Linked DNA regions of Exiguobacterium sibiricum 7-3. Each later gene encodes a partner of the first gene's protein in a complex. Links are inferred from orthologs where the notes say so. Each region holds a gene or a part of one and is shown on either strand. Other genes may lie near its edges. The genes, in order: tig and rpsG.

Region 1 (4,044 bases):
CGGCCACCTTGTGGCGGAACGCTCGCAACTGTACCTTCTAAGATTTTCAGAAGCGCTTGTTGTACACCTTCACCTGAGACATCACGTGTGATCGATGGGTTCTCGGATTTACGGGCAATTTTATCGATTTCATCGATGTAGATGATACCTTTTTCTGCTTTTTCGACATCATAGTCAGCAGCTTGAATGAGTTTTAAGAGAATGTTCTCAACATCTTCCCCGACATATCCGGCTTCCGTCAGGCTTGTTGCATCCGCGATTGCGAACGGAACATTCAGAATACGGGCCATCGTTTGTGCGAGGAGTGTTTTACCACTACCAGTCGGTCCAATCATGACGATGTTGGATTTAGACAATTCTACGTCGTCGGCACGTCCACCGGCATTGATCCGTTTATAATGATTGTACATCGCGACAGATAACGATTTTTTCGCTTTTTCCTGCCCGATGACATAGTCATTTAAAGTCGCACGGATTTCATGCGGTTTTGGTACGTTCTTCAGTTCGACTTCTTCTTCTGTACCAAGCTCTTCTTCGACGATCTCATTACAGAGTTCGATACATTCATCGCAAATGTATACGCCAGGTCCAGCAACAAGTTTGCGCACTTGTTCTTGTGTCTTTCCGCAGAAAGAACATTTTAGCTGACCTTTTTCTTCGTTAAATTTAAACATAAAGGTCCACCCCTTTAACGTGGAATTTGTATAGATCCGTTTCGCATCTATTCTCACGTTTTACTATTTATGATTGTAGCATGAACAAGGAAACTCTTTCAAATCTTGGATGAGCGTTTTACAGTTTGATTTGAAAAATATAATTTTGTTTGTCCTTGTTTGACCTATCGTACAAAAAAATCGACTTCAAGACCAGAAATTGGTCTTGAAGTCGATCCTGTTCGGTTGTTTGCTTATTTCGCTTTTGCGTTGTCAACGAGAACGTCGATTGCTTTACGGAACTGGAGATCACCTTTAAGTGTATCAAGTCCGCCTTGTGGTGCAAGCATCGTTTCGAGTTGATCTGCAGGAATGTTGTAGAGTTCAGACATCGATTGAAGTTCAGCTTGCGCTTCTTCTTCAGTAACTTCGATTTTTTCATCTGCAACGATTTGTTTAAGAACGAGACGAGCTTTAACGCGCTCTTCTGCTTGTTCTTTCATTTCAGTGCGCATTGCCTCTTCAGTCGTTCCAGTTAACTGGAAGTACATGTTAAGGTCAATTCCTTGTGACTGAATGCGTTGTGTGAATTCCTGGACCATACGCTCAACTTCGTTTTCAACCATGACTTCTGGAAGATCAACTGTTGCGTTTTTAGTCGCAGCTTCAACCAACTCATCACGCATTGAAGCATCAGCTTCTTGTTTACGTGTGTTTTCAAGACGTGTACGAATTTTTGTTTTCAACTCATCAAGAGAAGAAACTTCTTCGTCCATTTCTTTAGCGAACTCATCTGTCAATTCAGGAAGTTCTTGTGCTTTGATTTCATGGATTGTTACTTTGAATACGACTGGTTTTCCAGCGAGTGATGCTTCATGGTACTCTTCTGGGAACGTGACGTCGATATCTTTTTGCTCGCCTGATTTAAGACCAACCATCTGCTCTTCAAATCCTGGGATGAAGTTTCCAGATCCGATGACGAGTGAGTAATTTTCTGCAGTTCCGCCGTCGAATTGGTTTTCACCATCGAAACCTGCGAAGTCGAATACGACTGTATCGCCATTTTCGATCGCGCCGTCTTCTTTAACGACGAGCTCTGCACCGCGTTCTTGCATTGTTTTGAGTTCAGCATCGACATCTTCGTCTGTAACGTCTGTTTCGACTGCTGTGTACTCAAGACCTTTGTACTCACCGAGTGTTGCGTCCGGCTCAATCACGAATGTGATTTTGAACTCAACTGGTTTTCCTTTTTCGAGTGTTTCGACGTCGATGTTATCAAGCGCGATTGGCTCGATTCCTGATTCGACGACAGCACCTTCGATTGTGTCTTGATATAAGATATCAAGTGCATCTTGGTAAAGTGCTTCTTCGCCGTACATTTTGTTAAACATTGCGCGTGGCATTTTTCCTTTACGGAAACCTGGTGTGTTCAATGTCTTAACGACTTTTTTGAACGCTTGGTCTACCGCTTTATCAAATGCTTCAGCAGGCGCTTCATACGTGAGAACGCCGAGGCTACCTGATTGTTTTTCCCATTTTGCAGTCATGCTGAGTCCCTCCAAAAATGTCAATTAGCGTACGTGTGTGTACAACAAGTCACATTATAGCACAATCGTTCTGAGGATTACCACTGTTGAACGAGGCATTCCCTTGAATTAGAGAAGTAATGCCTGCTCGTACTGTTTCCCTTCCGGTAATACGAAATAAACAGCCTGATAAATCCTTTTAGCTTGTTCACTCAAACCGGATGGTGGTGTTTCCGAACTGAAGTCGAGTTCTGTCAATTCATCGACTGCATCCAACCATTTCTGCCAGCCGTCTTCCCCCTCCAGTGTTTCTTTCGGAAAGACGATTTGATACCAACTCATGAACAACAGTGCCTTAAACGGATCCATTCGTCTTAATTTAAATGTCTCGTCACTAAAAGACTGTAATTCTAGCGCCTGTCTCGTGACATGTCTCTCGAGTTGATCCAGATTTTCAAAGACATGTTCTACCCGGATGGACGGAATCGATATCCGAAGCGGAAAGAGGTTCCGATCCTTAGGTAGTTGTGGAAGCCATGTCTGAATGACGAGAGCACTCTGTTCTTTGACATCTTCTCCCGTGAAGTAGTCCTGAACAATGTAGTGGACGAAAGAAGGATTTGTCTGTAAATCGAGTTGTCCGATTAATCGAAACTGTTCTGCAATCGTCCCGAGCCGGTAAAATTCAACCCAGTCACCTGCGTCTAACTGCAATGGTGATGTTTCACGGATTTTCACATAGGAGGAATCATCCGTTTGTCGAGCATCCCCTTTCTTACGCGAGAGCGACTGGGCCATTTCGTCTAACTTTAATGCAAGACCATACGGAAGATAGGGAGAGGCAGTCCGTAAGGCCACGTTAAATGAATACCACTCTCCCTTTTCATACATGAAAAGGGCAATGAGTTGCTCGACACCATCTACATCCAGAAAAGGCTCGGTCACCTGTAAATAGGCCTCCACACCTTGTTCAGTTTTCATAAAGGCTTCCTGAATCGTATAGAGCATATAGAGAATGTCTTCTTCTGTTTCCAAGATTTTTAGTTGCCCCAACTCAGCCGTCAACTCATCTTGACTCAGTCTTGCAAGCCGCTTTCGCTCGTCTTCCAACGGTTGTTCCATCCAACGTGATTGCGACTGATTCACAGTCATCCCACCTTTTTCATATCTGTCTTACTTTGTAAACGGATCAAGCAAAGAAGTCCAGTTCGAGATGGCTTCTTGTAATTGCCCCGCCTGTTCGATTCCCATTTTGTTAAGTGTATCCAAGGAAACATCGGTTTCCAGCAATCGTGTGATATCTTCCGATTGATTTACGTACTGCTCCAGTTTTTCACTTAAGTTCTTCAGCTCCGCGGGCGGACTGTCTAAATTCGCAAGCCGTTCATCAATTTGGTTCAACTCTCCGTTCAACTGTTGAACCGTTCCATCATTTTGTAATTTTTCGATTTGCTGATCAAGTGCTTGTTCCGGATTTGCGGCATCGCGTGCTTCTGTCGCTGCCTGGTCGAGTTTTGTCGATAACTCTGATGTCACTTTCGACGTATCCTTGGCGATGTCTTGCAATTGTCCTGCATAATCGACACTATTCTTTACATCCGTCACTTGTTGTTTCGCATTATCCACTGTATCCGTAACCTCGCTACAGCCGGCTAAAGCCGCTGTCAGTAAGAGGATTCCACTCATTCTCTTCAACATCTTCATCATCCCTTTCAAGTTCACGATACCTTAAGTATACCCGAAAAAAAGCATAAAAAAAAGAGACCTCCCTCATAAGAGAAGTCTCTATTTTAATTATAGTGTCCCAAGAGGGATTCGAACCCCCGACCGACGCCTTAGAAGGGCGTTGCTCTATCCAGCTGAGC
Region 2 (3,916 bases), on another replicon or contig:
CTAGGAAGGTGAATCGTCGAATAACGTACACCTTCCTTAGCTTACACTAATCATAAAAGCGTGACAACCTGTGAAGGATTAGCCGTTTGCTTTTTTGATGATTTCTTCAGCAACTGATTTCGGTACTTCTTCGTAGTGATCGAAGTGCATCGAGTACGTTCCGCGACCTTGTGTGCGTGAACGAAGACCAGTAGCGTAACCGAACATCTCTGAAAGTGGAATCATCGAACGAACGACTTGAGCGTTCCCGCGAGCTTCCATACCTTCAACGCGTCCACGGCGTGATGTAACATCACCCATGATGTCTCCCATGTATTCATCTGGGATGACGATTTCAACTTTCATCATTGGCTCAAGGATAACAGCGCCGCTCTTATCTTTAAGTTGTTTGACGGCCATTGAAGCCGCGATTTTAAATGCCATCTCGTTTGAGTCGACATCGTGGTACGATCCGAAAACGAGTGCCGCTTTAACGTCAACTACTGGATAACCAGCAAGGATACCGTTTTGAAGCGCTTCTTCGATTCCGTGTTCAACCGCTGGGATGTATTCACGTGGAACAACACCACCGACGATTTTGTTGTTGAACTCAAAGCCAGCACCTTCTTCGTTTGGCTCGAATTCTACGACGACGTGACCATACTGACCACGACCACCTGATTGACGAGCAAACTTAGAATCGATTTTCGCCGCTTGGCGAATCGTTTCACGGTAAGCTACTTGTGGAGCACCAACATTTGCTTCGACTTTGAATTCGCGACGCATACGGTCAACGATGATGTCGAGGTGAAGCTCACCCATACCTGAGATGATCGTTTGACCAGTCTCTGGGTTTGTTTCAGTACGGAATGTTGGATCCTCTTCAGCAAGCTTAGCGAGTGCTTGACCCATTTTATCTTGGTCAGCTTTCGTTTTTGGTTCGATTGCGACCGAGATAACTGGTTCTGGGAATGTCATTGATTCGAGAACGACGTTGTCTTTCTCTGCACAAAGCGTATCTCCAGTAGTAGTATCTTTAAGACCTACAGCTGCTGCGATGTCACCAGCGAAGACCATTGGGATCTCCTCACGGCTGTTCGCGTGCATTTGAAGGATACGTCCAAGACGCTCACGTTTCCCTTTTGTTGAGTTCTTGACGTAAGATCCTGCCGTAGCTGTACCTGAGTACACACGGAAGAACGTCAATTTACCAACATACGGGTCAGTCATAACTTTGAATGCAAGTGCAGAGAATGGCGCTTCGTCAGTTGACTCACGAATGATCTCTTCATCTGTATCCATGTTAATTCCTGTGATTGCTTTTACGTCGACTGGTGATGGGAGGTAGTCAAGGACTGCGTCAAGCATAAGCTGAACACCTTTGTTCTTGAATGCCGAACCAACGAGAACTGGGTAGAAATCAACTGTAAGAGTCGCTTTACGGATACCCGCTTTAAGCTCTTCAATTGTGATTTCCTCGCCCTCGAGGTATTTCATCATCATTTCTTCTTCGTAATCTGCAACTGCTTCGATAAGTGATGCACGAAGTTCTTCAGCTTCTTCTGCGAATTCTGCAGGGAACCCTTCGATTTCTTCGATATCAGTACCGAGGTCGTTACCGTACATGTATGTTTTCTTTTCAACGAGGTCGATGATTCCTTTGAATTCATCTTCTGCGCCGATCGGGATTTGGATTGCGTGTGCGTTCGCTTGAAGGCGGTCGCGAAGCGTTCCAACCGAGTACAGGAAGTCTGCACCGATTTTATCCATTTTGTTAACGAAAACGATACGTGGTACGCCGTAAGTTGTAGCTTGGCGCCATACTGTCTCAGTTTGTGGCTCAACACCAGACTGAGCATCAAGTACTGCTACCGCACCATCAAGTACACGGAGTGAACGTTCAACTTCAACAGTGAAGTCTACGTGTCCAGGTGTATCGATGATGTTTACGCGGTTACCTTTCCATTGTGCAGTTGTTGCTGCAGATGTAATCGTGATTCCACGCTCTTGCTCTTGCTCCATCCAGTCCATCTGTGAAGCACCTTCGTGCGTTTCACCAATCTTGTGGATACGACCCGTGTAATAGAGGATACGCTCAGTCGTTGTTGTTTTACCAGCATCGATGTGGGCCATGATCCCGATATTACGGGTGTTCTTAAGGGAGAATTCTCTTGCCATCTTTAAACATTCTCCTTTCGCATTTTAGTTTAGTGTCCGTGTGTTGCCACACGTCATGACTATACCCGAAAGCCACCTCATATTTCCATACAAAATGGCATAGATGAGGTGGTTGATTCCGGATTTACCAGCGGTAGTGAGCAAACGCTTTGTTCGCTTCCGCCATTTTGTGCATATCTTCGCGCTTCTTAACTGAAGCACCAGTGTTGTTTGCAGCGTCCATGATTTCATTAGCAAGACGAGCATCCATTGTTTTTTCGTTACGGAGACGTGAGTAGTTCACGAGGTAACGAAGTGCAAGTGTCGTACGGCGCTCAGGGCGGACTTCGACAGGAACTTGATAGTTAGCTCCACCTACACGGCGTGCTTTAACTTCAAGAACTGGCATGATGTTGTTCATCGCCTCTTCAAAAACTTCCATTGCATCGCGACCTGAACGTTCAGCGACAGCTTCAAAAGCTTTGTATAAGATTTGTTGAGCAGTACCTTTTTTACCATCTAACATAAGACGGTTGATAAGGCGGGTAACGAGTTTAGAGTTGTAGATCGGATCAGCCATTACATCACGGCGTTCTACTTGACCTTTACGTGGCATTCCGAGTCCCTCCTTTCATATAGTGAGGTGATATCTTCTGATATCTAGATTATTTTTTTGCTGCTTTTGGACGTTTAGTACCATATTTCGAACGACCTTGCATACGGCCGTCAACTCCAGCTGTATCGAGTGCACCACGAACGATGTGGTAACGTACCCCTGGTAAGTCTTTTACGCGACCGCCGCGAATAAGAACAACACTGTGCTCTTGCAAGTTGTGGCCGATACCTGGGATGTAAGCTGTTACTTCCATTGTGTTCGTTAAACGTACACGTGCGTACTTACGAAGAGCCGAGTTCGGTTTCTTCGGAGTCATTGTACCTACACGAGTACAAACACCACGTTTTTGTGGTGAGCTGATGTCAGTACGAGCTTTGATAAAGCTGTTGTACCCTTTGTTCAGCGCTGGCGAATCTGATTTCACAACTTTTGATTGACGTCCTTTACGGACTAATTGGTTGATAGTAGGCATCTTTGAGATCCTCCCTTCCTGAATTCATGACAAGTTTCAAAACCACCGAGCCGGGTGGTTCATCGAAAGTCATAATGAAACGTTTTGCGTGGCTCAGGCATTCCATCGCCACACAAAACGTATTATCAAACTTTCTTAATAGCAACAGCAGTTGCTGCAACGTCGATTCCACAAGCCTTACCAAGCTCAAGCTTAGAAGGAACGTTCACGACTGGAACGTTTGCTTGTTTCGCCGCATCGAGCAATGCTTGCTTTACGTGTTCATCTGCGTCATCTGCGATGATCACTTCCGACGCCTTGCCAGATCGCAATGCTTTGAGCGTTTGCTTTTGACCGACAAACTTCAAATCTGCGCCGACTACTTTTTTGTAAGACATGAAGATATCCTCCAAAATAACACAGCCGGTTGGCAACACTATATCATAGTAGCACCGCCATACCGGCGTGTCAAGGCGTTTTATTCTACAGGAGAATCTGCTTCTACAGGTGCTTCGCCTGCGATCTCGAGACCGATTTGGCGGTAACGTGTCATTCCTGTACCAGCTGGAACAAGTTTACCGATAATAACGTTCTCTTTCAAGCCGCGAAGGTAGTCGCTCTTCCCTTTAATCGCCGCATCCGTAAGGACACGAGTAGTTTCCTGGAACGAAGCAGCTGATAGGAACGAATCCGTCTCAAGCGACGCTTTTGTG

The links.
Region 2: the proteins of tig (region 1) and rpsG are in contact, whole or in part, in a crystal structure (PDB 3GTY), measured with the Thermotoga maritima proteins. The link is inferred for Exiguobacterium sibiricum 7-3 from one-to-one orthologs. Residues at the interface, in WP_004081061.1 of Thermotoga maritima: Glu122, Val124, Val129, Leu130, Tyr133, Glu188, Gly259, Ile262, Tyr263, Glu266, Ser270, Glu273, Gln274, Glu277, Arg308, Gln311, Ile312, Ser315, Tyr316, Glu325, Arg329, Arg336, Leu363, Phe366, Trp367, Arg373, Leu377, Arg381, Leu384, Glu387; in WP_004081843.1 of Thermotoga maritima: Lys34, Lys52, Lys55, Glu59, Arg62, Gln63, Glu66, Asn67, Lys69, Val71, Arg95, Ala109, Lys110, Lys111, Gly112, Arg113, Pro114, Glu117, Glu121, Ile124, Ala125, Tyr127, Asn128, Asn129, Thr130, Gly131, Lys135, Asp139, Arg142, Met143.

The regions. Positions count from the first base shown.
Region 1 is NZ_KK211190.1:907,956-911,999, reverse strand. The notes cover bases 55-2,904. They hold tig (trigger factor), read right to left. Parts: upstream 2,201-2,904; coding sequence 908-2,200; downstream 55-907. Other genes in these bases: P402_RS0105545 (hypothetical protein), read right to left, coding at 2,309-2,904; clpX (ATP-dependent protease ATP-binding subunit ClpX), read right to left, coding at 55-674. In the rest of the region: more of clpX, read right to left, coding at 1-54; more of P402_RS0105545, read right to left, coding at 2,905-3,331; P402_RS0105540 (hypothetical protein), read right to left, coding at 3,353-3,865. UniProt on the Bacillus subtilis protein: Involved in protein export. Acts as a chaperone by maintaining the newly synthesized protein in an open conformation. Functions as a peptidyl-prolyl cis-trans isomerase.
Region 2 is NZ_JHZS01000004.1:26,441-30,356, reverse strand. Bases 1,018-3,916 are described here. They hold rpsG (30S ribosomal protein S7), read right to left. Parts: upstream 2,753-3,916; coding sequence 2,282-2,752; downstream 1,018-2,281. Other genes in these bases: rpoC (DNA-directed RNA polymerase subunit beta'), read right to left, coding at 3,682-3,916; P402_RS0100135 (ribosomal L7Ae/L30e/S12e/Gadd45 family protein), read right to left, coding at 3,350-3,601; rpsL (30S ribosomal protein S12), read right to left, coding at 2,802-3,224; fusA (elongation factor G), read right to left, coding at 1,018-2,157. Also shown: more of fusA, read right to left, coding at 79-1,017.